Regions from separate parts of the Streptomyces spororaveus genome, predicted to be linked through region 3. Evidence: riboswitches for the same ligand, from Rfam matches in the RefSeq annotation. Region 3 holds a riboswitch; each other region holds the start of a gene.

Region 1 (9,783 bases), 5.2 Mb from region 3:
GTCCAGGTGATCCTCGATCCGTCGGCCCGCTCGGTGACCTGCGTCTGCGAGGAGCCGATCAGCAGGATCGTGCGCATGTCGACCTCGGACGGCTCCAGTCCGGCGAGCGTGACGATCCGTACCGACTGCTCGGGGCCGCCCACGTCGCGGGCGACGACCACCGGGGTCTCGGGCGGGCGCAGCTCCAGCAGCAGCTCGCGGGCCTGCGCCACCTGCCAGGTCCGGCTGCGCGAGCCGGGGTTGTAGAGGGCGAGGACCAAGTCGGCCGCGGCGGCCGCGCGCAGCCGCTCCGCGATGACCTCCCAGGGCTTGAGCCGGTCGGAGAGGGAGATCGTCGCGTAGTCGTGGCCGAGCGGGGCGCCGGCCGCGGCGGCCGCCGCGTTGGCCGCGGTCACCCCGGGCAGGACCCGTACCGGCACGTCCTTGTACTCCGCCTGCCCGGCGACCTCCAGCACCGCCGTGGCCATGGCGAAGACACCGGGGTCCCCGCCGGAGACCACGGCCACCCGCTTGCCGCGCCGGGCGAGGTCGAGGGCGAACTCGGCGCGCTCCGACTCCACCTTGTTGTCGGATCCGTGCCGGATCTGGCCCGGCCTGACGGGCACCCGGTCCAGGTACGTCGTGTACCCGACGAGCACCTCGGCGTCCGCGAGGGCGCGCCGGGTCTGCGGGGTGAGCCACAGCGGGCCGGCCGGTCCGGTGCCCACGACGACGACCTCGCCGGGGCCCGACGGCACGCTGCCCGGGTTGCCGATCCGGCTGGGGAGCACGGCGACGGCGAAGTACGGCACGCTGTCGGCTTCGATGTCGGCGAGGAGTCCGGTGCGCTCGCCCTCCATCGTGGCGCGCTCGACGTAGCGGGCCTCGGCGAGCCGGCCGCTGTTCTCCAGCGCGCCGCGGACGGCGGGGAAGGTCCGGCCGAGCTTCATCACGACCGCCGAGTCGGTGGCGGCGAGGCGGGCGGTGAGCTCCTCCTCGGGCAGGGTGCCGGGGAGGATGGTCAGCACCTCCTCGCCCTCGACGAGCGGGGTGCCGAGCCGGGCGGCGGCGGCGCTGACCGAGGTGACGCCGGGGATGACCTCGGCCTCGTAGCGGTCGGCGAGCCGCTTGTGCATGTGCATGTACGAGCCGTAGAAGAGCGGGTCGCCCTCCGCGAGCACGGCCACGGTGCGGCCGGCGTCCAGGTGCGCGGCGAGCCGGGCGGCGGCGGCCTCGTAGAACTCCTCCATCGCGCCCTGGTAGCCGCCGGGGTGGTCGGTGGTCTCGGTGGTGACCGGGTAGACCAGCGGTTCCTCGACGTGGTCGGCGCGCAGGTGCTTCGCGGCGATCGAGCGGGCGATGGAACGGCCGTGGCGGGCGCTGTGGTAGGCGACGACGTCCGCCTCGCCGATCACCTCGACGGCGCGCAGGGTCATCAGCGACGGGTCGCCGGGGCCGAGCCCGACCCCGTACAGACGGCCCTTGGCCTGTGCCTCGGGGGCGCTCATTCGGCCACGCTCGCAATGGCGTTGACGGCGGCGGCGGCCATCGCGCTGCCACCGCGCCGACCGCGCACGATCAGGTGGTCGAGCCCCGAGGGGTGGGCGGCGAGGGCGTCCTTGGACTCGGCGGCGCCGATGAAGCCGACGGGGACCCCGATGACGGCGGCGGGGCGCGGAGCGCCCTCCTCGATCATCTCCAGCAGCCGGAACAGCGCGGTCGGCGCGTTGCCGACGGCGATCACCGAGCCCTCCAGCAGCCCGCGGTCGCGCCAGACCTCCAGGGCGGCGGCGCTGCGCGTGGTGCCCATCTTCGCGGCGAGCTCCGGTACGGCCGGGTCGGAGAGCGTGCAGATCACGTCGTTGCCGGCGGGCAGCCGCTTACGGGTGACACCGCTGGCGACCATCTGCACGTCGCACAGGATCGGCGCGCCCGCCTCCAGCGCCGCGCGGGCGCGCAGCACGACCTCGGGCGTGAACCCGAGGTCCTGCGGGAGGTCGGTCATTCCGCAGGCGTGGATCATGCGCACCGCGACCTGGGCGACCGTGTCGGGCAGCCCGGAGAGGTCCGCCTCGGCGCGGATCGTGGCAAAGGACTGGCGGTAGATGGCCGCGCCGTCCTTCTCGTACTCAAACACGGTGTACTCGCTCATTTCTTCACTACGTCGGGGTCGGTGCGGGCGTCCGCGAGTGCCGCGGCAAGTTCGGAGGGCCGTACGTCGTCGCGTACGGGGCGGCCGGGCGCGGCGAGCCGGTATCCGGAGCCGGTGGCGACCAGGTCCACCCAGGCGGTGCCGCGCGGGTGTCCGCAGCGGCGCTCGCAGCCGGACCAGTGCACGGGCAGCGGACCCCGCGCGAGGTCGGCGACGGCGCGCGCGTCGGCGCGTACGTCCGCGCGGGACTTCGCGCACCCGGGGCGCCCGGTACAGGCGGTGACGGACTGCCAGGGGCTGTCGGGGGCGAGGACCAGCCCGGCGTCCTCGATCCGGCCGGCCCCGTTCCCGCCCACCGAGGGCAGGACGACGCTGCGCCACGGGGTGACGCGCAGCCGGCCGCTCCCGTCCTCGTCCGCGACCCGTACCAGGACCCGCCACTGGGCGGAACCGAGCCGGCCGAGCGGGGGCAGCACGCACAGGGTGGCGCGGCCGTCGTGCCCGGCCGACCGCCCCGGCCGGGGCGGGGCCGCGTACGGCCGGCGCGGGGCGCCGGCGGGCGTGGCGGCGATCCCGGCGGCGCCGAGGCGCCGGACGAACTCGGCGGTTTCCAGGGCGTGTTCGGCGGGGAGTTCGGAGACCCGCCAGGCCTGGGTGCCCGCGGCAGCGACGGCGTCGAGGAAGTACCGGGCGGCCGACAGGGCCGCCCGGGGGGTGTCCCGTCCGGCGAGCTCCACGGCGTCGGCGGCGCGGCCCAGCCGGACCAGCGCCCGGCCCTCGGGACGGCCGAGCACGGTCACGTCGGGGCCGAGCGAGGCCACGTCCCCGCGCCCGTCGTCGAAGGCGAACAGGAACCGCCCGGACAGCGCGGCCGCCCAGGGGCTCGCGCACAGCAGCCGGTCGAACTCCATGGCCCAGGCCAGCGCGTCGGGCCGGGCCGGATCCCGGGGTCCGTCCGGTCCGTCCGGGCCGTCCAAGCCGGACATGGGCGTGGCCACGATGTTCCGTACCCGCTCATGACTCGGTGCGGGAAGCAGCCCGGCCCCGTCCAGCAGCTCCGCGAGCCCGGCGCCGCAGCCGTCGGCGAGCCCGCGCAGCTGCACGTTGCCGCGCGAGGTCAGCTCCAGGTGCCCGTCACCGAACCGGTCGGCGGCGAGCGCCAGCGCCTCGGCCTGCCGCACGGTGAGCAGCCCGCCCGGCAACCGGACCCGCGCCAGGAACCCGTCGTCCGCCGCGTGCAGCCGCAGCGCGCCCGGGCAGGCGTCACCGCGCTCCCGTATGACGGGTTCGTCCCGCGATGCGGCGGAGGGGGGCTGGGGCATGGCCGCGAGCATACCCACGATTGCGACCCCCGGACCTGTGTCCGTCACCACCCCGACCAGCGATTCCGTCCCCGCCGCCGCGCACGCCACTCCCCCGGCCCCACCCGCCCCGCCGCCCGGTACACCCCCCCCCGCCGGCGTTTGAGGCGCGGGGCCCGGGGCAGAGCCCCGGCAACGGCGCCGCACCCACAAGCCGCCCCGCCCCACCCCTTCGGAGCCGGCCGCCACCCCGGCGGGAGCCACCAGCCACCCCACCCACCCCGGCGGGAGCCGCTCGCCCCTAAGATGACCTTCCGGCGGACCATACGGCCCGCCGTCGCCGAGGACGGCGACATGGGAGGAAGCCCGGTGCGATTCCGGCGCGGTCCCGCCACTGTGAACCCCGCGGAGCGATCCGGCGACCGGGGTGAGTCAGGAACTCCCGCTGTCCTCACACTGCCCGGGGCGCGGAAACCCCGAGGAAGGCCTGCCGCCGCATGATCCTGCTGCTGTCGACGTCCGACACCGATCTGCTCAGCGCCCGCGCAGCGAACACGGCGGACGGCCCCGTCCCGTACCGGTTCGCGAACCCCTCCCGTCTCCCCCTCGACGACCTGCCCGGCCTCCTCGACGGGGTCGACCTGGTCGTCGTACGCCTCCTCGGCGGCCTCCGCGCCTGGCAGGACGGCCTCGACCTGCTGCTGGCCCCCGGCCAGACCCGCCCGGTCGTGGTGCTGACCGGTGAACAGGCTCCGGACGCCCAGCTCATGGAGGCCTCCACGGTCCCCATCGGCATCGCGGCCGAGGCCCACGGCTACCTCGCCCACGGCGGCCCCGCCAACCTGGACCAGCTGGCCCGGTTCCTCTCCGACACCGTGCTCCTCACCGGCCACGGCTTCGAGCCCCCGGCGGCCTCCCCCACCTGGGGCCCGCTGGAGCGCACCCCGCAGCGCGCCGAGGGCCCGCGGATCGCGGTGCTCTACTACCGCGCCCACCAGATGAGCGGCAACACCTCCTTCGTACACGCCCTGTGCGAGGCGATCGAGGGCCACGGCGCCCAGGCGCTGCCGCTGTACGTGTCCTCCTTGCGCACGCCCGAGCCGGAGCTGATCGCCGCGCTGGAATCGGCCGACGCGGTCGTCACCACGGTCCTTGCGGCCGGCGGCACCAAGCCCGCCACCGCCTCGGCGGGCGGCGACGACGAGTCCTGGGACGCGGGCGCGCTCGCGGGTCTCGGCGTGCCGATCCTGCAGGCCCTGTGCCTGACCGGGTCGCGTGCCGCCTGGGAGGAGAACGACGAGGGCCTGTCCCCGCTGGACGCCGCCACGCAGGTCGCGGTGCCCGAGTTCGACGGCCGTCTGATCACCGTCCCGTTCTCCTTCAAGGAGCTCGACGAGGACGGCCTGCCCGCCTACGTGGCCGACCCCGAGCGGGCCGCCCGGGTCGCGGGGATCGCCGTACGGCACGCCCGGCTGCGGCACATCGACCGCCGCGACAAGAAGGTCGCGCTGGTCCTGTCCGCGTACCCGACCAAGCACTCGCGCATCGGCAACGCGGTCGGCCTCGACACTCCCGCCAGTGCCGTGGAGCTGCTGCGCACCCTCATCGCGGGCGGCTACGACTTCGGGCCGACCGAGGACATCCCCGGTCTGGTCTCCGGCGACGGCGACGAGCTGATCCGCGCCCTGATCGAGGCCGGCGGCCACGACCAGGACTGGCTGACCGAGGAGCAGCTGGCCCGCAACCCGGTCCGGATCCCGGCCGCCGACTACAAGCGGTGGTTCGCGGAGCTCCCGGCCGAGCTGCGCGACAGCGTGACCGAGCACTGGGGCGAGGCCCCGGGCAACATGTTCGTGGACCGCTCGGCGAACCCGGAGGGCGACATCGTCCTCGCCGCCCTGCGCCGCGGGAACCTGCTGATCCTGATCCAGCCGCCGCGCGGCTTCGGCGAGAACCCGATCGCGATCTACCACGACCCGGACCTGCCGCCGTCGCACCACTACCTGGCCGCGTACCGCTGGATCCAGGCGCGTGCCGAGGACGGCGGCTTCGGCGCCGACGCGATGATCCACCTGGGCAAGCACGGCAACCTGGAATGGCTGCCGGGCAAGAACGCGGGCCTGTCCGCGGCCTGCGCCCCGGACGCCGCGCTCGGTGACCTGCCCCTCATCTACCCGTTCCTGGTGAACGACCCGGGCGAGGGCACGCAGGCCAAGCGCCGCGTGCACGCCACGCTGGTCGACCACCTGGTGCCGCCGATGGCGCGCGCGGAGTCGTACGGCGACATCGCGCGCCTGGAGCAGCACCTGGACGAGTACGCGCAGATCTCCGCCATGGACCCGGCGAAGCTGCCGGCCATCCGGGCCCAGATCTGGACCCTGATCCAGGCGGCCAAGCTCGACCACGACCTGGGTCTGGAGGAGCGTCCGGACGACGACGGCTTCGACGACTTCCTGCTGCACGTCGACGGCTGGCTGTGCGAGGTCAAGGACGCCCAGATCCGTGACGGTCTGCACGTCCTGGGCGCCGCGCCGACGGGCGAGTCCCGGGTCAACCTGGTCCTCGCGATCCTGCGCGCCCGCCAGATCTGGGGTGGTACGACGGCCCTGCCGGGTCTGCGCGAGGCGCTCGGACTGGACGAGTCCAAGGCCACCCGTACGTCCGCGGACACGGTCGAGGAGCAGGCCCGCGCGCTGGTCCAGGCGATGGAGGACGCGAACTGGTCCCTCGACGCCGTGCCCTCGGTCGCGGCCGGGCACTCGGCGGACGTGGCGGCCGTCCTGTCCTTCGCGGCCCGCGAGGTGGTGCCGCGCCTGGCCGGCACCACGGACGAGATCGCGCACGTGGTCGCGGCCCTGGACGGCCGTTTCATCCCGGCGGGCCCCTCCGGCTCCCCGCTCCGCGGTCTGGTCAACGTCCTGCCGACGGGCCGCAACTTCTACTCGGTCGACCCGAAGGCCGTCCCCTCCCGCCTCGCGTGGGAGACGGGCCAGGCGCTGGCCGAATCGCTCCTCACCCGCTACCGCACCGACAACGGCGCGTGGCCGGCCTCGGTCGGCCTGTCCCTCTGGGGCACCAGCGCGATGCGCACGTCGGGCGACGACGTGGCGGAAGCCCTCTCCCTCCTCGGTGTCCGCCCGGTCTGGGACGAGGCCTCGCGTCGCGTCACCGGCCTGGAGCCGATCCCGCTGGAGGAGCTCGGCCGCCCCCGCATCGATGTGACGCTCCGTATCTCGGGCTTCTTCCGGGACGCGTTCCCGCACGTCATCGGCCTGCTCGACGACGCGGTGCGGCTGGCGGCCTCGCTGGACGAGCCCGCCTCGGACAACTACATCCGGGCCCACGCCCAGGCGGACCTGGCCGAGCACGGCGACGAGCGGCGCGCGACGACCCGTATCTTCGGCTCGCGCCCGGGCACCTACGGCGCCGGCATCCTCCAGCTGATCGACTCCCGCGACTGGCGCACCGACGCCGACCTCGCGGAGGTCTACACGGTGTGGGGCGGTTACGCGTACGGCCGCGGCCTCGAAGGACGCCCCGCCCGGGACGAGATGGAGACGGCCTACAAGCGCATCACGGTCGCGGCGAAGAACACCGACACGCGCGAGCACGACATCGCCGACTCGGACGACTACTTCCAGTACCACGGCGGCATGGTGGCCACGGTCCGCGCCCTGCGCGGCACGGCCCCGGAGGCGTACATCGGCGACTCCACCCGCCCGGAGACGGTCAAGACCCGCACCCTGGTCGAGGAGACCTCGCGCGTCTTCCGCGCCCGCGTCGTGAACCCCAAGTGGATCGAGGCGATGCGCCGCCACGGCTACAAGGGCGCCTTCGAGCTCGCGGCGACGGTGGACTACCTCTTCGGCTACGACGCCACGACGGGCGTGGTCGCGGACTGGATGTACGACAAGCTCACCGAGACGTACGTCCTGGACCCGACGAACCGCGCCTTCCTGGAGGAGGCCAACCCCTGGGCCCTGCACGGCATCGCGGAGCGCCTGCTGGAGGCCGAGTCGCGCGGCATGTGGGAGAAGCCGGACCCGCAGATCCTCGAATCCCTGCGCCAGGTCTACCTGGACACGGAGGGCAACCTGGAGGGCGAGTCCGAGTAGCCCTCACGGAACGGAGCACAGGCCGTCCCCCTCACCCAGCCACTGGGGTGAGGGGGACGGCTTCCCTCGTTCGGGCCCGCGCACCCCGAGCACGCGGACCCGGCACCGCGTACCTACGCCTTGACGGTCTGGTTCAGCGCGACGAGCGCCTGGGCCCAGCGGACGTACTTCAGCTGTCCGAAGTCGGCGACGGTCTTGACCCCGAACGCCTGGTGCAGCAGCTTGCCGTCCTCGTCGCTGACACCCTTCAGCGCGGCGACGGGAGCCGCGAGCACCTCGGCGAGCGGCTTGTCGGCCCACGCCTTGTCGAGCACCTTGTCCAGATCGATCGCCATGACCGTCCCTCTCGGAATACCGAAACGAATATCGGGGCAAACCTAACCCAATCCGACAATCACCCCACGCTCCGACACCCCGCCGGTGTGTCAGGAGATGTGCTCGATCCGCTTGCCGTCGACCAGGTACGCCGGAAGGTGCGGCAGTTCCGGGCCGAGCGGGAAACCCTGGTCGTGGGCGAGGCAGGCCATGGCGAGCGGCCCGAGCGCCACGTGGGCGCGCGGCGCCGCGGACCCTTCCCAGTAGCCGCCGTGTTCCGCGAGGGCCTCGGCGAGCGCTTCGCCGAAGGCGTCGTGGTCCCGCGTGAAGAGGCGGTGGAAGAGCGAGACCGGCTGGAAGTCGACGCGGTTGACGAACTCGTCCGGCGAGTGGGTCAGCGTCTCGGGCAGGGACGACTGCATGGTGGCGAGCAGCTTCTCCACGACGGCGTCGGCGGAGCCGCTCGCGGAGAGGTAGGTCTGCAGGGTGTCGATCCAATGCAGGACGTAGGCGTCGACGGTGTCGTCCTGCCGGAGCGTCTCCAGCGGGACCCCGCACAGCCGGGCGACCCGGTCGTGCGCGCGGCACACGAGCGCGACGTAGAGGGCGTCGAGCCAGGCGCGGGCGTCCGCGGGCGGGGCCGCGGGCGTGGCGGGCAACTGCACGGCGCCCTGCTCGCCCAGGTACCACTGCTCCGGCCCGGCTCCGGTGAACAGCGCGGAGCCGAGCCGCACCGACGACTCCCACGCGTCCCACGTGACGACGTCGGAGGCGTGGGGATCGGCGGCGCAGCGGACGTGGGCGAGCGCCAGCGCGGAGGCGAAGGCGTCGCCGAGCCCCGACGGCTCGTGCGCGAGCCGGGCTATCGACTCGGCGGTCGCGGTGGCGAGCCCGTCGGGTTCCGGGGCTTGCTCCGAGCCGGGGGTGGCGATCCGGCCGGCCCGGTCGAGGCGGACCAGCCCCTTCATCAGGCCGAGCAGCTGCTGCGGCGGCTGCAGCGACAGCGTGCGCGTGTCCTCGTCGACGACGGTGAGCGAGGTCAGGCCGCCCCGGTGCCACCAGTAGACGCGCGGCGACAGGGGCCCGGGCCCGTCCTCGTAGGCGCCCAGGGCGTACGCGGCCAGGTCGTTGAGGGCGTCCACCACCGAGCCGTCGGCGATCGGGTGGTAGGCCAGCAGGTGCCGGGTGGGGACGACGACGAGGGCGCCGGCGTGCGGCAGCGACTCGCCGGTGACCTGCCGTGCCAGTTCCCCCAGGTACAGCGCCTTGGAGGCCACGAAGTGCGAGTCGCCGAAGACGGAGTGCAGCGTGGCCCGCCCCTCGACGGGCACGTCCTCGTACGTGACGGGTGCGCGCAGCAGGTTGGCGCGCGCCGCCTGCCCCAGCCGATCGAGCCCGACGCGCTCCACGTCCCCGTCGGTGAGGACGCGCACGCTGGCCGGCCCGTCGAGGGCGTAGGCGAAGACGAGCCCGTCGGCGACGAGCCGGGCATAGCGCAGACTGGCGATCACCTCCGGGCTGAGCGAGTCATGGGCCAACAGCCGGGCATGCACCCCGCGCAGCAGCTCCTCGGCGCTCTCGCCGCCGTGACCGGTAGTGGATTCAGGGGAGTTGTCTTGATTCACCCCCCGAACCCTACGAGACGCCTGCGTATCTCCCGCAGCAGCCCCGACCCGCGGCGCAATCCCTCGAACGGGGGCATCGCCACCTGCGGGTGGTTCGAACGCCGGGTCTCCGCGCGGCTCATGGGGTCCGGAGTGTCGTCGCAACTGTGTGCGGGCATTCGTCCCCCGGGCCCCGTGACGCCGCTCTGAGCAGCCACGTTCTTGCGGCGTCAGTTCGCGGCCGCAGCGCCTCGGGAGGAATCTTGCGATCCGTACACGTTCATGTGGTGTTCGACCCGACACCGGGCGGAGGTGGC
Region 2 (9,783 bases), 6.7 Mb from region 3:
TCCTGCCCATCGCCCCGAGCAGCGGCTGCGCCGCCGCGAACTCCTCGGCGCCGCCGCCCGCCATGAAGGTGAGGCTCGCCGCCCGCGCGCCGACCACCCCGCCCGAGACGGGCGCGTCGAGGGACCGGTGACCGGCCGCCCCGGCGGCCTCGTGCGCCGCCCGCGCGTCGGCCACGTCGATGGTCGAGCAGTCGACGAACAGGGTGCCGGGCCGCGCGGCGCCGAGCAGGCCGCCCTCCCCGTACAGGGCGAGGACGTGTCCGCCCGCCGGCAGCATGGTGATCACCACGTCGGCGTCGGCGGCCGCGGCGGCGGCCGAGACCGCCGGCTCCACCCCCGTCGCCGCGGCAGCGGCCAGCAGCTCGGGCACCAGGTCGAAGCCGAGGACGCGGTGTCCGGCCCCGACGAGGTTGGCCGCCATCGGGCCACCCATGTGGCCCAGTCCGACGAACGCCACGGTCGTGCTCACCAGGGCACCTCCTGAGTCGATTCCGCATGGGTCAGCCCCAGTTCGCGCGCGCCGAGCGGGGCGAAGAACCGTTCCACGTCCACCGGGCCCACCTCCGCCAGGGAGGGCGGCGACCACCGCGGGCTGCGGTCCTTGTCGACGACCTGCGCGCGGATCCCCTCGACCAGGTCGGGGGAGGACAGCGCCGCGCAGGAGATCCGGTACTCCTGCTCCAGAGCCCTTTCCAGCGGGCCGAGTTCGCGTACCCGGCGCAGGGCGGCCAGGGTCACCTTGAGCGCCGTGGGGGACTTGGCCCCGAGCGTGGCCGCGGCTTTCTCCGCCGCCGGGACGCCGCTGCGGAGCAGGCGCTCCACGATGTCCTCCACCGTGTCGGCCGCGTAGCAGTGGTCGATCCACTCGCGGTCACCGGCGAGCGCGCCACCGGGTGCGGTCCCGACGTACCGTTCCAGCACCTCGTGTACGGAGGCCCGCGCCAGGTCCGCGGCCAGCCGCGGCAGCAGTTCCGAGGGCACGAAATGATCGGCGAGGCCGCAGATCAGCGCGTCCGCCGCCCCGGCCGGGGCACCCGTCAGGGCGAGGTGGGTGCCCAGTTCCCCGGGCGCCAGCGCCAGCAGGTACGTGCCGCCGACGTCGGGGACGAAGCCGATGCCGGTCTCGGGCATGGCCACGCGGGAGCGTTCGGTGACGATCCGCACGGTGCCGTGGGCCGAGATCCCGACGCCGCCGCCCATGACGATGCCGTCCATGAGGGCGACGTACGGCTTGGGGTAGCGGGCGATGCGGGCGTTGAGCCGGTACTCGTCGCGCCAGAAGGCTGCCGAGGCCGTGCCGCCCGTGCGGGCGTCCTCGTAGATCGCGCGGATGTCGCCGCCCGCGCACAGGCCGCGTTCGCCGGCGCCCTCGACGACGACGGCCGCGACGGCCGGGTCGTGCTGCCAGCCGGCGAGCGCCTCGTCGATGCGCAGCACCATGGGACGGGTGAGGGCGTTGAGCGCCTGGGGGCGGTTGAGGGTGATGTACGCGGTGTGGCCCTCGGTCCGCAGGAGTACGTGGTCCTGGTCCCGGTCGTGGTCCCCGGGGTTTCCGTGGTTCATCGCGGGGCCTCCGTGAGCCCGCGGGCGACGATGATGCGCATGACCTCGTTGGTGCCTTCCAGGATCTGGTGGACCCGAAGGTCACGGACGATCTTCTCGATGCCGTACTCGCTCACGTAGCCGTAGCCCCCGTGGAGCTGGAGGGCCCGGTCGGCGACCGCGTAGCCGGTGTCCGTGGCGAACCGCTTGGCCATCGCGCACAGCTGCGGGGCCAGCGGGTCGCCCCGGTCCAGCGCGTCGGCGGCCTGGCGGACCAGGGCGCGGGCCGCGGCCAGCTCGGTGGCCATGTCCGCGAGCCGGAACTGCAGGGCCTGGGCGTCCAGCAGCCGGTTCCCGAAGGCCTGCCGGTCGGCCAGGTACGCGAGGCTGCGGTCCAGGGCGCTCTGCGCACCGCCCAGCGAGCAGGCGGCGATGCCGAGGCGGCCACCGTTGAGGCCGTTCATGGCGATGCGGAAGCCGTCGCCCTCCGCGCCGAGCCGCCGGTCGGCGGGGACGCGGACCCCGTCGAGGATCACCTGGCGGGTGGGCTGGGCGTTCCAGCCCATCTTGCGTTCGTTCGGGCCGAAGGAGACCCCGGGGTCCGCGCGTTCGACGACGAACGCGGAGATGCCGCCCGGGCCCTCCCCGCCCGTGCGCGCCATCACGATGTAGACCTCGGAGGCGCCGGCGCCGGAGATGAACTGCTTGACCCCGGTCAGCACATAGCCGTCGTCGGTGCGCTCGGCCCGGGTGCGCAGCCCGGCCGCGTCGGACCCGGCGCCGGGTTCGGTCAGGCAGTAGCTGCCGAGCGACCGGGCGGAGCACAGGCCGGGGAGCCAGCGGGACCGCTGGTCCGCGTCCCCGTACCGGTCGATCATCCAGCCGACCATGTTGTGGATGGAGAGGTACCCGGCGATGGAGGGGCAGCCGGTGGCGAGGGCCTCGAAGACGAGGACGCCGTCGCCGCGGCCGAGGGCGGAACCGCCGTGCTCCTCGCGGACGTAGACGCCGCCGAGCCCGAGCTCCGCCGCCCGCCGGATCACGTCCAGCGGGAAGTGCTTGTCCTGGTCCCAGGTGACGGCGTACGGGCCGAGCTGCTCCTGGGCGAAGTCGAGGGTGACCTCGGCGAGGGCGAGCTGATCGGGGGTGAGGGTCGTGGTCACCGGCTCAACCCATCGTCGGAAGGGTGAAGCTCGCGCCCTCCTTCGCCCCGGAGGGCCAGCGCGAGGTGACGGTCTTGGTACGGGTGCAGAAGCGGATGGCGTCGGGGCCGTGCTGGTTCAGGTCGCCGAAGCCGGACCGCTTCCAGCCGCCGAAGGTGTGGTAGGCGACGGGGACGGGGATGGGCACGTTGACGCCGACCATGCCGGCGCCCACCCGGCGGGTGAAGTCGCGTGCCGTGTCGCCGTCGCGGGTGAAGATCGCGACGCCGTTGCCGTACGGGTGCTCGGTGGGCAGGCGCAGGGCCTCCTCGTAGTCGGCGGCCCGTACGACGGACAGCACCGGGCCGAAGATCTCCTCGCGGTAGATCCGCATCTGCGGGGTCACCCGGTCGAAGAGGGTGGCTCCGGCGAAGAAGCCGTCGCCGTGCCCGGGCAGGGTGAACCCTCGGCCGTCCACAACGAGTTCGGCGCCTTCGGTGGCCCCGATGCCGACGTAGCGGTTCACCCGGTCGAGGGCGTCGCGGCTGACCAGGGGCCCGAAATCGGCCTCGGGGTCGTCGGAGCGGCCCACGCGCAGAGTGGCGATGCGCTCGGCCAGCTTGGCCACCAGCGCGTTCGCGGTCTCCTCGCCGACGGGAACGGCGACGGCGATGGCCATGCAGCGCTCGCCCGCGGAGCCGTAGCCGGCACCGATGAGGGCCTCCACGGCCTGGTCGAGGTCGGCGTCGGGCATCACGACCATGTGGTTCTTGGCGCCGCCGAAGCACTGGGCGCGCTTGCCGTGGGCCGCGGCGGCGGCGTAGACGTGCGCGGCGACCTGGGTGGAGCCGACGAAGCCGAGGGCCTGGACGCGGGGGTCTTCGAGGAGGGTGTCGACGGCCTCCCTGCCGCCGTTGACCACATTGAGCACGCCGGGCGGCAGGCCGGCCTCCAGGAACAGCTCGGCGAGGCGCAGCGGTACGGACGGGTCGCGTTCGGAGGGCTTCAGGATGAAGGAGTTGCCGCAGGCCAGGGCGGGTGCGGCCTGCCACAGAGGGATCATCGCGGGGAAGTTGAAGGGGGTGATCCCGGCGATCACACCCAGCGGGGAGCGCAGGGAGTGCACATCGATCCCGGTGCCCGCGTTGTCGGTGAACTCGCCCTTCAGCAGGTGCGGGACACCGGCCGCGAACTCGACCACCTCCAGGCCCCGTTGCAGGTCGCCGTGGGCATCGGCGACGGTCTTGCCGTGCTCGGACGACAACAGCCGGGCGAGGGAGTCCCGTTCGTCCTCGACCAGCTGGAGGAAGCGCAGCAGCACGCGTGCGCGGCGCTGCGGGTTCCACTGCCCCCAGTCGGCCTGCGCCTGTTCGGCGTCGGCGATGGCGGCCTCGGTGTCGGCCCGCCCCGCGAGCGGGACCCGGGCCTGTACGGCGCCGGTGTTGGGGTCGTACACGTCGGAAAAGAGACCGGAGGTTCCTGTGGTGTGCTTGCCGCCGATGAAATGGGTGAGTTCACGGACCATGGATGCCTGCTCTCGTCAGGTGGGATCCGGGGATGGCACGGCGGGCCGGCGAACGGCACCCGATCGGGTGCGCCGCTGGGGAAGGCCGTGGGACTGGGCCGAAAGGGACGACCTATGAGCGCGCGAACGTGTGCGCGCGCTCCGCCGGATCACCAGGGTCGTGGGTACAAACCGGTGCCATGCGTGTCTGCTCCATCCTCGTGGACAACACGGAACATCCGCGGCCGGTATCCTGACTCCCGGATCCCCGCGTGCCGCCCGCCTTCCCGACAGACCTCGTCAGTGGCGTGTGGATGGCAGCACACTCCCCGGTCACAGTGGCGGGACCGTGCCGGTTTCTCACCGGCTTCCCTGCACCGCGGACCTTGTGCCACGAACATATAGTTGGACGTCCTAGTAAGTCCAGAGCCGCCGCGCGCCCTCTGTGCGACGGTGCCTGACGCCGGCTCAGCCCCGGGCCGGGGCAGGGTTCCCGGTCACCGGGTACGGGACGAAGGTGCTGCTGTTCTCGTCCACGGCCAGCGCCCGGCCGAGCGGCGGCACGGCGCGCTGCGGGCAGTCGAGCCGTTCGCACAGGCGGCAGCCCATGCCGATGGGCGTGGCGGCCGCCGTGTTGCCGAGGTCGAGCCCGTCGGCGTAGACGAGCCGCGAGGCGTGCCGGATCTCGCAGCCGAGCCCGATCGCGAAGGTCTTGCCGGGCTCGCCCCAGCCGCCGCGGTGGCGGGTGACGGCCCGGGCGGTCCACAGGTACCGCTGCCCGTCGGGCATGGCCGCCACCTGGACGTGGATACGGCCGGGCGCGGCGAACGCCTCGTAGACGTTCCAGAGCGGGCAGGTGCCGCCGGCCCGGGAGAAGTGGAACGCGGTCGCCGACTGCCGCTTGGACATGTTCCCGGCCCGGTCCACCCGCACGAAGGAGAAAGGCACCCCGCGCAGCCTGGGCCGTTGCAGGGTGCTCAGCCGGTGGCAGACCGTCTCGTAGCCGATCCCGAAGTGGTCGGTGAGCCGCTCGATGTCGTAGCGGAACTCCTCGGCGGCCGCGTGGAAGGCGCGGTACGGGAGGATGAGCGCGCCCGCGAAGTGGTTGGCGATGCCGATCCGCGCGAGGGCGTGGACGGGGGAGCCGGGCGCGAAGTCCTCGGCCGCCAGCCGGTCCAGCTCGGCCCCGTACTCGACGAGCGCCAGCTGGGTGGCCATCCGGAACGCCTGCTGTCCCGGCCGGAGCCGGTTCGACAGGTGCAGCACGCGGGCGGCGGGGTCGTAGTGGTGCAGCCGGTCGGAGTCCGTGGCCGTCCTGATCCCGTGCCGCTCGGAGAGCCGGCGGGTCAGCGCACGGACGACGTCCCCCGGGCGGATGCCGATCTCGACGGCGAGGTCTTCGGCGGCGAGATCGGTGTCGTGGAGGTAGTTCTGCCGGCGGTAGAAGAACTCGCGGATCTCCTCGTGGGGCGAGCGCGGGCTGTCGGCGGCCACGTCCCTGCCGTCGGCCGCGTCGGCGAGGCGTTCGGCCAGGAGCTGGGCGCGGCGGCCCAGGTCCAGCAGGACCGAGGCGACGGCGGGCATCCGGGTGGCCAGTTCGGCCAGGTCGGAGGGGGAGACGCGGGCCTGCGCCACCTCGTTCGCGAGCGCCTCGCGCAGGTCGGCGACCAGCCGGCTGGTGTCGCGCTCCGAGAAGAACCCCGGATCCACCCCGAAGGCCTCGGTGAGCCGCAGCAGGACCGGAACGGTGAGCGGCCGGGAGTCGTGCTCCATCTGGTTGAGGTAACTGGGGGAGATGGCGAGCACCCGGGCCAGGTCGGCCTGGGTCATCCGCCGCTCCTCACGAAGCCGCCGCAGCCGCGCTCCCGCGTACGTCTTGCCCACCGCACTCCCTCGCCGTCTGCCGGGCCGGAACGAGCCGCCAGGATACGGGGATCTTCACGACCTCCGGGCTTCGCAACCTTGGCAATTGTCGCCCCGAAGATTCGCAGAGCTTGGCAGATGTACCTCCTTGATGGCACCCGGTGTCACTGCCAGAGTCGGTGCTGCGGCCCGCCGGACACGGTGGCCGGGAAGAACCGACTGGCCCGATTCACGCCCTGATTTCGGCCATCCAGACAGTTCGATCCGGCGGATCGGCAGCATTGCTCAGCTTCGGCCCAGGGCCGGGTCCGGCGGCCGCAGCTCCCCACCAGGCACAGAGTGCCAAGGTGCCGGGCTCACGGACCGGCTCCTTGGCAAGACAAGCGACGGATGGAAACGGTGACGGTCATGGCAGAGGCGAACACGACGGCGGCGGCCGAGCAGCTCAAGCAGCGGTGGGCCGACGACCCCCGCTGGGCGGGCATCGAGCGCACCTACACGGCCGAGGACGTGGTGCGGCTCTCGGGCAGCGTCCGCGAGGAGCACACCCTGGCCCGGCGCGGCGCCGAGCGGCTGTGGCGACAGCTCCACGAACAGGACTACATCCACGCCCTCGGCGCGCTCACCGGCGGCCAGGCGGTGCAGCAGGTGCGCGCCGGACTCCAGGCGATCTACCTCTCCGGCTGGCAGGTGGCCGCCGACGCCAACCAGGCCGGTCACACCTACCCGGACCAGAGCCTGTACCCGGTCAACTCGGTGCCCCAGGTGGTCCGGCGGATCAACAACGCCCTGCTGCGCGCCGACCAGATCGCCACCGCCGAGGGCGGCACCGACACCACGGACTGGCTCGCGCCGATCGTCGCCGACGCCGAGGCCGGCTTCGGCGGCCCCCTGAACGCCTTCGAGCTCACCAAGGCGATGATCGCGGCGGGTGCGGCCGGCATCCACTACGAGGACCAGCTGGCCTCCGAGAAGAAGTGCGGCCACCTCGGCGGCAAGGTCCTCGTCCCGACCGCCCAGCACGTCCGCACCCTCAACGCGGCCCGTCTGGCGGCCGACATCGCCGACACCCCGACCCTGATCATCGCCCGCACGGACGCCCTCGCCGCGACCCTCCTGACCAGTGACATCGACGAACGCGACGCGGAGTTCTGCACGGGCGAGCGCACCGCCGAGGGCTTCTACCACGTGCGGGGCGGCATGGCCCCCGTCATCGCCCGCGGCCTCGCCTACGCCCCGTACGCCGACCTGATCTGGGTCGAGACCGGCACCCCGGACCTCGCGCAGGCCCGGGAGTTCGCCGAGGCGATCCACGCGCGGTACCCCGACCAGATGCTGGCCTACAACTGCTCGCCGTCCTTCAACTGGAAGGCCGCGCTGGACGACGACCAGATCGCCAAGTTCCAGCGGGAGCTCGGCGCGATGGGCTACCGCTTCCAGTTCATCACCCTGGCCGGCTTCCACTCCCTCAACCACGGCATGTTCGACCTCGCTCGCGGCTACGCCGAGCACGGCATGACCGCGTACGTCGACCTCCAGGAGCGCGAGTTCGCCGCCCAGGCCCAGGGGTTCACCGCCGTGAGGCACCAGCGCGAGGTCGGCACCGGCTACTTCGACCTCGTCTCCACCGCCGTCAACCCGGCCTCCTCCACCACCGCGCTCTCCGGCTCCACCGAGGAAGAGCAGTTCCACTAGGCCGTCTGTGCGCCGAGTTCCTGCGACGGGTGCCCGGGGGACCTCCCCCGGGCACCCACCCACCGCCCCCGCTGAGGAGAACCGCATGCCCCTCTCGCCTCTGACCAGCAGCGTCCAGGTCCTCGGTGCGCCGGGTGAGCGCCACGAGGAGATCCTGACCCCCGAGGCCCTGGAGTTCATCGGCCGGCTCGACACCGCCTTCGCGGACCGCCGCCGGGAGGTCCTCAAGGAGCGCCACCGCCGCTCGGGCCACCTGGCCGGGGGCACCCCGCTCGGCTTCCCGCTCGCCACGCGCGCCCTGCGCGAGGACCCGCACTGGCGCGTCGCGCCGCCCGCGCCCGGACTCACCGACCGCCGCGTCGAGATCACCGGCCCGCCGGAGCGGCGGATGGCCGTCAACGCCCTGAACTCCGGTGCCAAGGTCTGGATGGCCGACTTCGAGGACGCCACCGCCCCGACCTGGACCAACGTCATCGGCGGCCAGCTGACCCTGCTCGACGCCATCGAACGGCGCATCGACTTCACCACCCCGGAGGGCAAGGAGTACCGCCTCGGCGCGCAGCTCGCGACCATCATGGTCCGGCCGCGCGGCTGGCACCTTCTCGAAGAACACCTGGAGATCGACGGCCGCCCGCTGTCCGCGTCCCTCGTCGACTTCGGCCTGTACTTCTTCCACTGCGCCCAGCGGCAGATCGACGCGGGCCACGGCCCGTACTTCTACCTGCCCAAGCTGGAGAACCGGTACGAGGCGCGCCTGTGGAACGATGTCTTCCTGCTCGCCCAGGAACTCCTCGGGATCCCCCGAGGCACCGTCCGCGCCACCGTCCTCATCGAGACGATCACCGCGGCCTTCGAGATGGAGGAGATCCTCCACGAACTGCGCGAACACAGCGCGGGACTCAACGCGGGCCGCTGGGACTACCTCTTCAGCCTGATCAAGACCTTCGGCCACCGCACCGACTTCCAGCTGCCCGACCGGGCCGCGGTCACCATGACCGCCCCCTTCATGCGGGCCTACACCGAGCTGCTCGTCCGCACCTGCCACCGGCGCGGCGCCCAGGCCATCGGCGGCATGGCGGCCCACGTCCCCAGCCGGGACGCGGAGGCGAACGCCGCCGCCCTCGCCAAGGTCCGCCTCGACAAGGAGCGGGAGGCGGAGGACGGCTTCGACGGCTCCTGGGTGGCCCACCCGGGACTGGTGCCGGTCTGCCGCGAGGTCTTCGACGGCGTGCTGGGGGAGCGGCCGAACCAACTGGACCGGACCCGGGAGGACGTCGAGATCACGGCCGCCGACCTGCTGTCCGTACGCCGGATCGCCGCACCCCCCACCCGCGAGGGCATCCGCTCGAACGTCGCCGTGGCCCTGCGCTACTTCGACGCCTGGCTGCGCGGCAGCGGCGCCGTGGCCCTGTACGGCCTGATGGAGGACGCCGCGACCGCCGAGATCGCCCGCGTCCAGATCTGGCAGTGGCTGCGCCACGACCGGACGGACCGGGCGACGGTCCTCGACCTCCTCGACGCCGAATGCGCGGCGCTGGAGGAGGAGGACCCGTCGGCCCGGGTCGCCGAGGCCCGGGAGGTCTTCGTGAACACGGCACTCACCCCCCGCCTGCCCGCCTTCTTCACCCCCGAGGCCTACACCCGCCACCTCGTGAGCCGGACGGAGAACCGATCATGACTACGCCGAAAGCGTCGATCGCGCCGATCCAGCGGGTCGGCATCGTCGGAGGCGGCCAGATGGGCGCCGGCATCGCCGAGGTGTGCGCCCGCGCCGGCCTGGACACCGTCGTCGCCGAGGCGGACGCCACCGCCGCCCGGACCGCCCGGGAGCGCGTCGCAGTCTCCCTCGAACGGGCCGTGCAGCGCGGCAAACTGGACCGGATCTCCGCCGAGGACGCCCTGGCCCGGCTCGTCTTCACCGGCGACCTGGAGGACCTCGCCGACCGGCAGCTCGTCGTCGAGGCCGTCACCGAGAACCCCGAAGCCAAGACCGAGGTCTTCGCCGCCCTGGACAAGATCGTGGCGGACCCGGAGGCG
Region 3 (9,783 bases):
CATCTGCGGCAAGCCGTTCTCCGAGGCCGGGGTGGCCGACGCGCTCAAGGACTGCCCCGAGCACTACCCCGACGGCACCCTCGCGATCTTCGACTTCATCACCAAGGGCGGTGACGGCAAGCACGACCCGAACGGCTGGCCGACCTTCAAGGACTGGCCCGCCCACGACTCGCTGACCCACCAGCAGAACTACTACGCCTGGGTCGAACGGGCCTGGCGCGGCGGTCAGCGCGTGCTCGTGAACGACCTCGTCACCAACGGCGTCATCTGCTCGGTCTACTTCTTCAAGGACCGCAGCTGCGACGAGATGACCGCCATCCGCCTCGAAGCGCAGAAGACCTACGACATGCAGGCCTACATCGACAAGATGTACGGCGGCCCCGGCAAGGGCTGGTTCCGCATCGTCACCGACTCCGCGCAGGCCCGCGACGTCGTCCAGCAGGGCAAGCTCGCCGTGGTCCTCGGGGTCGAGACCTCCGAGCCCTTCGGCTGCAAGCAGATCCTGGACATCGCCCAGTGCAGCAAGGCGGACATCGACCGGGGCCTGGACGAGCTGTACCGCCTCGGGGTCCGCAGCATGTTCCTGTGCCACAAGTTCGACAACGCGCTGTGCGGTGTCCGCTTCGACGAGGGCGCCCTCGGTACGGCCATCAACGTCGGCCAGTTCCTGTCGACCGGCACTTTCTGGAAGACGGAGAAGTGCACCGGCCCGCAGCACGACAACCCCATCGGCCTGGCGGCGGCCGCACCGGCGGTGCAGAGCAAACTCCCCGCGGGGGTGGCGGTCCCCTCCTACGCCTCCGACGCCCAGTGCAATACGCGCGGACTCACGGAGCTCGGCGAGTACGCGGTGCGCGGCATGATGAAGCGCAAGATGATGCTTGAGGTCGACCACATGAGCGTGAAGGCCGCGGGCCGGTCCTTCGACATCCTGGAGTCCGAGGCGTACCCCGGTGTGATCTCCTCGCACAGCTGGATGGACATGGACTGGACCGAGCGGGTCTACAAGCTCGGCGGCTTCATCGCCTCGTACATGAGCGGCGCCGAGGGATTCAGCGCCGAGGCGAAGCGGACGGACGCGCTGCGCGACAAGTACAACGTCGGCTACGGGTACGGCACCGACATGAACGGTGTCGGCGGCTGGCCCGGACCGCGCGGGGCGGACACCCCGAACCCGGTGCGCTACCCCTTCCGCAGTACCGACGGCGGGTCCGTCATCGACAAGCAGACCACCGGTTCGCGGACGTGGGACCTCAACACCGACGGGGCGTCGCACTACGGTCTGGTCCCCGACTGGATCGAGGACATCCGCATCGTCGGCGGCCAGGGCGTGGTGGACGACCTCTTCAAGGGCGCCGAGTCCTACCTGACCACCTGGGGGAACTCCGAGAAGCACAAGTCCACGGTGAATCTCGCCACGGGCTCCCCGGCCTCGGCGTCGAGCTCGGAGTGGTGGAACCCGTTCGTGAACTACTCACCGGGCCGGGCCGTGGACGGGGACTCGGGCTCCCGCTGGGCGAGCGAGTGGAACGACAACCAGTGGCTGCACATCGACCTCGGGTCCGCGAACCGGGTGGGACGCGTCACCCTCGACTGGGAGGCCGCGTACGGGAAGGCGTACCGCATCGAGGTCTCCACGGACGACACCAACTGGCAGACCGTGTGGTCCACGACCGCGAGTGACGGCGGCCTCGACACGGCCCGCTTCTCCGGGGTCCCGGCCCGCTACATCCGCGTCCAGGGACTCCAGCGCGGCACCAAGTGGGGGTACTCGCTCCACGAGGTCGGCGTCTTCAGCAGCTGATCCCGCCGAAAGCGAGTCCAGGGGCCGGGGCCGGCCGGATCTGCCGATCCGGCCGGCCCCGGCCGCCTTCGCCCCTCCCCCGGCCCTGCACCGCGCGCCACGCACCACGCACCGCAGCACGAACCGAAAGGAACGCCCATGGCACGGATGCCCTCGGCCGACCGGCGCCGGCAGCTGACCGAGGCCGCGATCCGCGCGATGACCCGCGACGGCGTCGCCGGGACGACGACCAGGTCGATCGCCGCCGAAGCGGGCGTGTCCCTGAGCGTCTTCCACTACTGCTTCGACTCCAAGCAGGCCCTGCTCGAATCCGTCATCGCGGCGATCACCGACCACAGCGTCACGCTGGTACGGGAGGCGATCCAGCCGAAGGCCACCCTCCGGGAGACCGTCCGGGCGGGCTTCCAGGCGTACTGGGACCATGTGTCCGCCCACCCGGGCGAACACATGCTCACCTACGAACTCACCCAGTACGCCCTGCGCAGGCCCGGCTTCGAGCACCTGGCGCGGCGGCAGTACGAGCGCTACTGCGACACCTACACCGAACTGATCGAGCAGCTACGGCACCACATGGCCTTCGAGCTCCGCGTGCCCGTGGGCGTACTGGCCCGCTATCTGGCCGCCATGACCGACGGGCTGACGCTGAACCACCTCGTCCTCGGCGACGCCGAGATCTCGGCGGACATCCTCGACATGATCACCGACCATGTCGCGGGCCTCGTCGGAGACGGCCACGCACCCGAGGACACCCCCTAGACCTCGGCGCGGACCTGGCGGGCCGCCTCGACCAGGTTCTCCAGGGAGGCCCTGGTCTCCTGCCAGCCCCGGGTCTTGAGGCCGCAGTCGGGGTTGACCCACAGCCGCTCGGCCGGGATGGCCGCCAGCCCCTTGCGCAGCAGCGCGGCCGCCTCGGCCACGGAGGGGATCCGCGGCGAGTGGATGTCCCAGACGCCGGGGCCGACCTCACGCGGGTAGCCGGCGCCCGAGAGTTCACCGGCGACCTGCATGTGGGAACGGGCGGCCTCCAGGCTGATGACGTCGGCGTCGAGGTCCTCGATGGCCTCCACGATGTCGCCGAACTCGGCGTAGCACATGTGGGTGTGGATCTGGGTGTCCGGGCGGACTCCGCCGGTGGTCAGACGGAAGGACTCGGTGGCCCAGGCGAGGTAGGCGGCGTGGTCGGCGGCCCGCAGCGGGAGCGTTTCGCGCAGGGCGGGTTCGTCGACCTGGATGACCGGGGTGCCGGCCGCCTCCAGGTCGCCCACCTCGTCGCGCAGGGCGAGCGCCACCTGGCGGGCGGTGTCGGCGAGGGGCTGGTCGTCGCGGACGAAGGACCAGGCCAGCATGGTGACCGGGCCGGTCAGCATGCCCTTGACCGGCCTGGACGTCTGCGACTGCGCGTACGTGGTCCAGCGCACGGTCATCGGGTCGGGACGGGAGATGTCGCCGGCCAGGACCGGGGGCCGGACGTAGCGGGTGCCGTAGGACTGGACCCAGCCGTGCTGGGTGGCCAGGTAGCCGGTGAGCCGCTCCGCGAAGTACTGGACCATGTCGTTGCGTTCGGGCTCGCCGTGCACCAGGACATCAATGCCGGCCTTCTCCTGGAAGGCCAGGACCTCCCGGATCTCGGCCCGGATGCGGTCCTCGTAGCCGGCGGTGTCGATGCGTCCGGCGCGCAGGTCGGCGCGGGCCGTGCGCAGTTCGTCGGTCTGCGGGAACGATCCGATCGTGGTCGTCGGCAGCGCCGGGAGGCCCAGGTGCGCCCGCTGGGCGGCGGTCCGCTCGGCGTACGGCTGGGGGCGACGCCCGTCCGCGTCGGTGACGGCGGCGGTGCGGGCCCGGACCGCGGGGTCGTGGGTGAGGGCGGATCCGGCGCGGGAGGCCAGGTCGGCCCGGTTGGCGGCGAGTTCGGCGGCGATGGCGTCCGTGCCCCGGGCCAGGCCCCGGGCGAGCGTGGCGACCTCCGCGGTCTTCTGACGGGCGAAGGCGAGCCAGCGCCGGACCTGCGGGTCGATGTCCCGTTCGGCGGTGGCGTCCAGCGGAACGTGGAGCAGGGAGCAGGAGGCGGCCACGTCCACCTGGTCGGCGAGTCCCAGGAGGGTGCCGAGGGTGGTGAGGGACTTCTCGTGGTCGTTGATCCAGATGTTGCGGCCGCTCACGACACCGGCGACCAGGCGCTTGCCGGGCAGGCCCCCGACGGCGGCGAGGTCGGCGAGGTGTGCGGCCGCGGCCCCGGTGAAGTCCAGGGCGAGCCCGTCGACGGGCGCCTTGGCCAGGACGGGCAGGGCCTCGCCGAGCCGGTCGAAGTAGGAGGCGACGAGCAACTTGGGGCGGTCGCCCGATCCGCCGAGCTCCCGGTACGCGCGGGCGGTGGCGCTCAGCTCGGCCGGGGTCCGGTCCTGTACCAGGGCGGGCTCGTCCAGTTGCACCCACTCGGCTCCGGCTGCGCGCAGGTCGGCCAGGACCCGGGCGTAGACGGGCAGCAGCCGGTCGAGCAGCGCCAGCGGGTGGAAGCCGGCGGCCACGCCCGGGGCGGGCTTGGCCAGCAGCAGGTAGGTGACGGGCCCGACCAGGACCGGGCGGGCGGTGTGCCCCAGCCGGAGTGCCTCCGTCAGCTCGGCGACCTGCCGGGTCGAGTCGGCGGTGAAGACCGTGTCCGGGCCGAGTTCCGGCACCAGGTAGTGGTAGTTGGTGTCGAACCACTTGGTCATCTCCAGCGGCGCCACGTCCTGGGTGCCGCGGGCCATCGCGAAGTACCCGTCGAGGGGGTCGGCCGCGACGGCGGCGCGGTGCCGCTCGGGGACGGCGCCGACCATCACGCTGGTGTCCAGCACATGGTCGTAGTACGAGAAGTCACCGGTCGGCACCTCGGTGATACCGGCGTCGGCCAGCTGCTGCCAGTTGGTCCGGCGCAGGTCGCGGGCGGTTTCCCGGAGGGCGTCGGCGGTGCGGCGGCCCTTCCAGTAGCCCTCGACGGCCTTCTTCAGTTCGCGGTTCTGGCCCTGGCGGGGGTAGCCGTACACGGTGGCCACGGTGGGCCGGCCGGCGGCGGGGGTCGTGCTGGTCACGGAACTCTCCTTCGCGAGCGTTCTCCTGTGGACCCGGTGAGGGGCCGAGGGCGCGAAGGGATGACGAACCGGGCGGATCCCGACCGGGTACGGGCGCGTGCGGCTGCACGTGCTCGCGGTCGTCCGCCTGATGTGTCGCCGACCCGCCCACGAGGTCACCGGGATTTCCGTGCGCGATCGGCCGCGCACGGGCAACGGGCAGGTCTTCGGACTCGCGGGCGCGTCCCGTCGTACGGATGCCGTACGAGACTCCTACTGGCCGTCGCTTCCCAGACCCGGCCGGGCCCAGTGCGTATGACGGCGGTCGTTCCCGCTCACCGCTGCGGGGCAGTCCCGGATTCCCACCGGGTTCCCTCTTACGACGCATCCCGCCTGGCGGACGGGGCGAACCAGCTGCCCGGCCAGAGTAGACGGCGACGCCCGGTGGCGCGCGGAGTTGTCCGCATTCCGGATGGCGGGGCGAGACGCACGGGGGCGAAATCCGGCCATTGAGTGAATTGCATCACTGAGGCGCGAGTTGTGTCCGGCTTGTCCGTTTACCGGATCAAACTGCCCGGTCAGAGCAGTACGTTGCAGCTCCCTGCATCGAGATCGCTCGATGACCACCGGAAGACCGAGGAAGTATGGCTGTACCGGTCCCGCGCGCCGCACTCGTCTGCGCCCTGGCACTCTGCTCGCTGACCGCCTGCTCGGCGGAGCAAGACACCGAAGGCATGAACTACACCGGGGACTACAGCAGCCACCAGCCGCTCTCCGTCGTCGGGTACCCCTCCACCGGATCGCTGGGCATCGCCCAGGAGGTGGTGTGGCGGATCGCCGACGGCGACGTCGACAGGCTGGCGTCACTGGTGTCCGACAAACAGGGCGAGGACATCCCCGAGAAGACCGCCGAGAACTGGGTCGCCGCGTTCCGCAAGGGCGCCGGCGGGAAGGTCACCGCGGAGTTCTACGACGAGGGGTCGTACCGGCAGACCGTCGTGCTCTACCTGCATGAAACCGGCCAGATCAAGGAGCTCTACGTCCGGGCCGTGATGCTGGACGGCAAGGAGGTCTGGCGGGTGGGGATGGCCGAGCCGGGCCCCGCCGAAGCCACCGCCGTGGAGCCCTGGATACCGAAGACGCCGGGCGAGCTCGGTTCGAAGGTCGTGCGATGAGCGCCCGCCCGAGGGCCGCCCTCCTCGTACGCGCCGGCCTGGTGTCGGTGCTGGCCTGGGGCACTCTCACCGCGTGCGCCGCCGACGAGGAGGAGCTGCGGTACGCGACCGACTACGCGAACCACGAGCCGCTCGGCGTGGTCGGGTACCCCACCTCCGCGTCCCTCCGGATCACCCAGCAGCTGATCTGGCGGCTCGCCGACGGCAAGACCGACGGGGTGGAGGCCCTCGCCGCCGACCCCGACGACGCGAAGGGGGACGTGGAGCGGACCGCCCGGAACTGGATCCGGGCCTTCCACGAGGGCGCCAAGGGGAAGGTGACCGCGGAGTTCTACGACGAGGGGTCCGTGCGGCAGCTCGTCGTCGTGTACTTCCACGACACGGGCCAGACCAAGTCGTTCGTGGTCCGCCTCACCGGACGCACCGGGGAGGACGGCTGGCGCGTGACCATGCGCGAGCCGGATCCGAAGCAGGCCTCGGCGACCCTCGACTGGGTGCCGAGGACTCCCGGGGGCCTCGGCTCGAAAACGGCACGATGACCCGGTGACGCGATGACCCGGTGACGGGATGACCCGGTCCGCCGTCGTCGCCAGGTGAAGGGCGCCGTCCCGTGGATCGCTCCACCGGACGGCGCCCTTCGTGCCCGCGGCAGGCGGAACGGCGACGACGGGACCGGTCGGCTCAGGACCGGTCCAGCAGCGTGGTCAGGACCTCGTGGAGGACCGCTTCCGGATCCGCCACCGCCTGCGGCGAGCGCCAGGCCACGAACCCGTCCGGGCGGACGAGGACCGCACCCTCCGGGGTCGTGCCGTGCACCTCGGTCCAGTCACCGCCGTTCGCCGGGATCAGGTCCGCCTCCGGCCCCGTGCCGATCGCGTACACGTCCAGCGGCAGGCCCAGCTGCTCGGCGACGGACCGCCCCGCGGCACGCCACGGCGCGTCCTCGGAACACAGCAGGACGAAAGAGCGCTCGTAGAGGTCCACCGTGGACTTCGGTTCCGGATCCCCCGGACCGCAGAGCCACATGTGCGGTGCGCGGCTGCCCGGATCGCCGCAGAGCCGCATCCGTTCGGGTACGACGGGTCGGTCCGGGTCGGCTCCCAGGACCGCGCCCCGGTTGTAGCGGTAGCCCATGGCCACGGAGAGGACCCCGCCCTGCCGGCCGGCGCCACCGGGCGGGGCCGGGTCGGGCTCGGCCCCGGGCGCGGCCCCGGCGGCGGACATGGGCTCGGGGTCGGGCTCGTATCCCGGGTGGCTGTGCTCGGCCGAACGCGCCGAGGCGCGCTCGCTCGTCGCGCGGGCCACCGGCAGCCGCTCGGCCTCGTAGGTCTGCAGCAGCCCCGGCCCGGCCGAACCGTTCAGCACCGCGGCGAGCTTCCAGGCGATGTTGTGCGCGTCCTGGATGCCGGTGTTCGAGCCGAACGCCCCGGTGGGGGACATCTCGTGGGCGGAGTCACCGGCCAGGAAGACCCGGCCGACCGCATACCGCTCGGCGACCCGCTCGGCGGCGTGCCACGGGGCCTTCCCGGTGACCTCGACGTCCAGGTCGGGGGAGCCGACGGCCCGGCGGATGTGCTCCACGCAGCGCTCGTCGGTGAAGTCCTCCAGGGTCTCCCCCCGATCCGGGTGCCAGGGCGCGTGGAAGACCCACCGCTCGCCGTTGTCGACCGGCAGCAGGGCCCCGTCGGCGTCGGGCTTGGTCAGGTAGCACACGATGAAACGCCGGTCGCCGACCACATGGGCCAGCATCCGCGACCGGAAGGTGATGCTCACGTTGTGGAACAGGTCCCCGGAGCCGCTCTGGCCGATCCGGAGCGCCTCCCGCACGGGGCTGCGCGGCCCGTCGGCGGCGACGAGGTAGTCCGCCCGCACCGTGCTGTGTTCGCCGGTCTCCCGGTTCTTCACGATCGCGGTGACCCCGCCCGGATCCTGGTCGAAGGAGAGGAGTTCGGTGGAGAACCGCAGGTCGGCCCCCAGCGTGGGGGTAACGGACATCAGGACCGGCTCGATGTCGTTCTGGCTGCACAGACACCAGGCCGCCGGACTGAAGCGCGCGAGCGCGCCGCCCGGGTCGATCTCCTCGAAGAGCCACTCCTGGTCGTCACCGGTCAGCGAGCCACCCTGCAGGATGCCGTGGTTGTCCGCCAGGACCGAGGCGGCCTCACGGATCCGGTCCTCGACACGGGCGACCCGGAACAGCTCCATCGTCCGTACGTTGATACCGCGTCCGCGTGGGTGCATCGAGGTACCCGCGTGCTTCTCGACCAGCATGTGTTCGATGCCGTGCCGGCCGAGGAAGAGCGAGGTGCACAGACCCACCAGCGAGCCGCCCACGATGAGGACCGGGACGTGGTGGTCGACGTTTTCCTTCATGGCTCTTCCATGCCCTGTACGAGGCCGGTTCCCTCGCCCGTTCACCCGCTTGGTTCTCTCCTCTCGCGCCGCAGGGATTACGGGACAACGATCGGTTCGGGTGGCGCCGCCCGTGGCGACCGTGTGGTCTCGAAGGAGTGTGAACGATGACAACCTTGTCGGAACGGATATCCCAGTCCGCCTTCGACGGCTCGAGGCTTCGGGTCGTGCTGCTGCTGGATCTGTACGACGGTGCGCAGAATCAGTTCCTGGAGGTGTACGAACATCTCCGCGAACAGGTGTCCTCCGTCCCCGGACACATCAGCGACGAGTTGTGCCAGTCGATCGAGAATCCGTCGCAGTGGCTCATCACCAGCGAGTGGGAGAGCGCACCGCGGTTCTTGGCCTGGGTCAACAGCGAGGAACACGTCGCGTCGGTGCAGCCGCTCCACGGCTGCGTACGGGACACCCGCTCGCTGCGCTTCAGCGTGCTGCGGGAGACCGGCAAGGGACCGGGCCACGGCTCACCCTCCCTCACCGGCCCGCCCTCCGCCGGCTCCGTCGCCGCCTCCGCCACCGCCTCGCCGGGCGCCGCGGACCGGGCCCCGGGCAGCCTCCAGGTCGCTCCGCGGCGCGGTGACGGCGTGGTCCGCCACGCGCTCACCTTCACCGTGAAACCCGGCAGCGAGCCGGTGGTGGCGGAACTCCTGGCCGGTTACACGTCCCCGCAGGCCCAGGTCGACGAGAACACCCGGCTGCGCCGCACCTCGCTCTTCATGCACGGCAACCGTGTCGTGCGGGCGGTCGAGGTCGAGGGCGACCTCCTCGCGGCCCTGCGCCATGTGGCCCAGCAGCCGGAGGTGCAGGCGCTGGAGGAGGCCATCAACCCGTACCTGGAGCAGGACCGGGATCTCAGCGACCCCGGATCGGCCCGGGTGTTCTTCACCCGTGCGGCGCTCCCGGCGGTGCACCATGTGGCGGCCGGCGGCCGCGAGTCCGCGGACGTCACGCGGCACGCCCTGTTCTACCCCGCGAAGGACGGGTGCGGCATGGCGCTCGCCCGGCTGCTCGCCGGGCAGGACGAGGCGGCCGTGGACGATCCGACGAGCCCCATCGAGGGCAGCACCGTCTTCCAGCGCGACGACATCGTCGTGCGGCTCCTCGACCTGCGCGGCCCGCTCGACGCGCGCCCCGCTCTGGCCCTCGGCGTCGAGGGCGGCCACAAGGCGGCGGTGCTCGCCCGGCTGCTCGACAGCGCCAAAGACGGCGTCCCGACCACCGACCAGGAGATCTCACGCTTCCTCGCGCGCTCTGAAATGCGCCTGATCACCGACCGGCGTACGCCGGCCCAAGCCTGAGGAGTTGTCCGTCATGACCGCTCGACTGACCATGGAAGAACTGGCCG

What was found. Region 3 has a riboswitch for cobalamin ahead of metE (5-methyltetrahydropteroyltriglutamate--homocysteine S-methyltransferase). Riboswitches for the same ligand answer to the same signal wherever they lie in the genome.
Region 1: it holds a riboswitch for cobalamin, as region 3 does, so the genes downstream of both, cobN (cobaltochelatase subunit CobN) here and metE (5-methyltetrahydropteroyltriglutamate--homocysteine S-methyltransferase) in region 3, are expected to answer to the same signal.
Region 2: it holds a riboswitch for cobalamin, as region 3 does, so the genes downstream of both, Sspor_RS04775 (CoA-acylating methylmalonate-semialdehyde dehydrogenase) here and metE (5-methyltetrahydropteroyltriglutamate--homocysteine S-methyltransferase) in region 3, are expected to answer to the same signal.

The regions. Positions count from the first base shown of each region.
Region 1 is NZ_BNED01000005.1:1,983,065-1,992,847, forward strand. Features, by position in the region: gene Sspor_RS11660 (precorrin-2 C(20)-methyltransferase) at 1-1,487, opposite strand, end outside; gene Sspor_RS11665 (precorrin-8X methylmutase) at 1,484-2,131, opposite strand; gene Sspor_RS11670 (ferredoxin-like domain-containing protein) at 2,128-3,453, opposite strand; cobalamin riboswitch at 3,756-3,887, shown strand; gene cobN (cobaltochelatase subunit CobN) at 3,930-7,547, shown strand; gene Sspor_RS11680 (hypothetical protein) at 7,661-7,882, opposite strand; gene Sspor_RS11685 (immunity 49 family protein) at 7,973-9,487, opposite strand.
Region 2 is NZ_BNED01000005.1:451,979-461,761, reverse strand. Features, by position in the region: gene mmsB (3-hydroxyisobutyrate dehydrogenase) at 1-469, opposite strand, end outside; gene Sspor_RS04785 (enoyl-CoA hydratase/isomerase family protein) at 466-1,563, opposite strand; gene Sspor_RS04780 (acyl-CoA dehydrogenase family protein) at 1,560-2,705, opposite strand; gene Sspor_RS04775 (CoA-acylating methylmalonate-semialdehyde dehydrogenase) at 2,710-4,209, opposite strand; cobalamin riboswitch at 4,415-4,585, opposite strand; gene Sspor_RS04770 (short-chain fatty acyl-CoA regulator family protein) at 4,657-6,072, opposite strand; gene aceA (isocitrate lyase) at 6,460-7,746, shown strand; gene aceB (malate synthase A) at 7,832-9,424, shown strand; gene Sspor_RS04755 (3-hydroxybutyryl-CoA dehydrogenase) at 9,421-9,783, shown strand, end outside.
Region 3 is NZ_BNED01000005.1:7,143,319-7,153,101, reverse strand. Features, by position in the region: gene Sspor_RS34845 (galactose-binding domain-containing protein) at 1-1,804, shown strand, start outside; gene Sspor_RS34840 (TetR/AcrR family transcriptional regulator) at 1,943-2,560, shown strand; gene metE (5-methyltetrahydropteroyltriglutamate--homocysteine S-methyltransferase) at 2,557-4,872, opposite strand; cobalamin riboswitch at 5,053-5,281, opposite strand; gene Sspor_RS34830 (hypothetical protein) at 5,496-6,026, shown strand; gene Sspor_RS34825 (hypothetical protein) at 6,023-6,565, shown strand; gene Sspor_RS34820 (FAD-dependent oxidoreductase) at 6,708-8,399, opposite strand; gene Sspor_RS34815 (SchA/CurD-like domain-containing protein) at 8,546-9,736, shown strand; gene Sspor_RS34810 (acyl carrier protein) at 9,750-9,783, shown strand, end outside.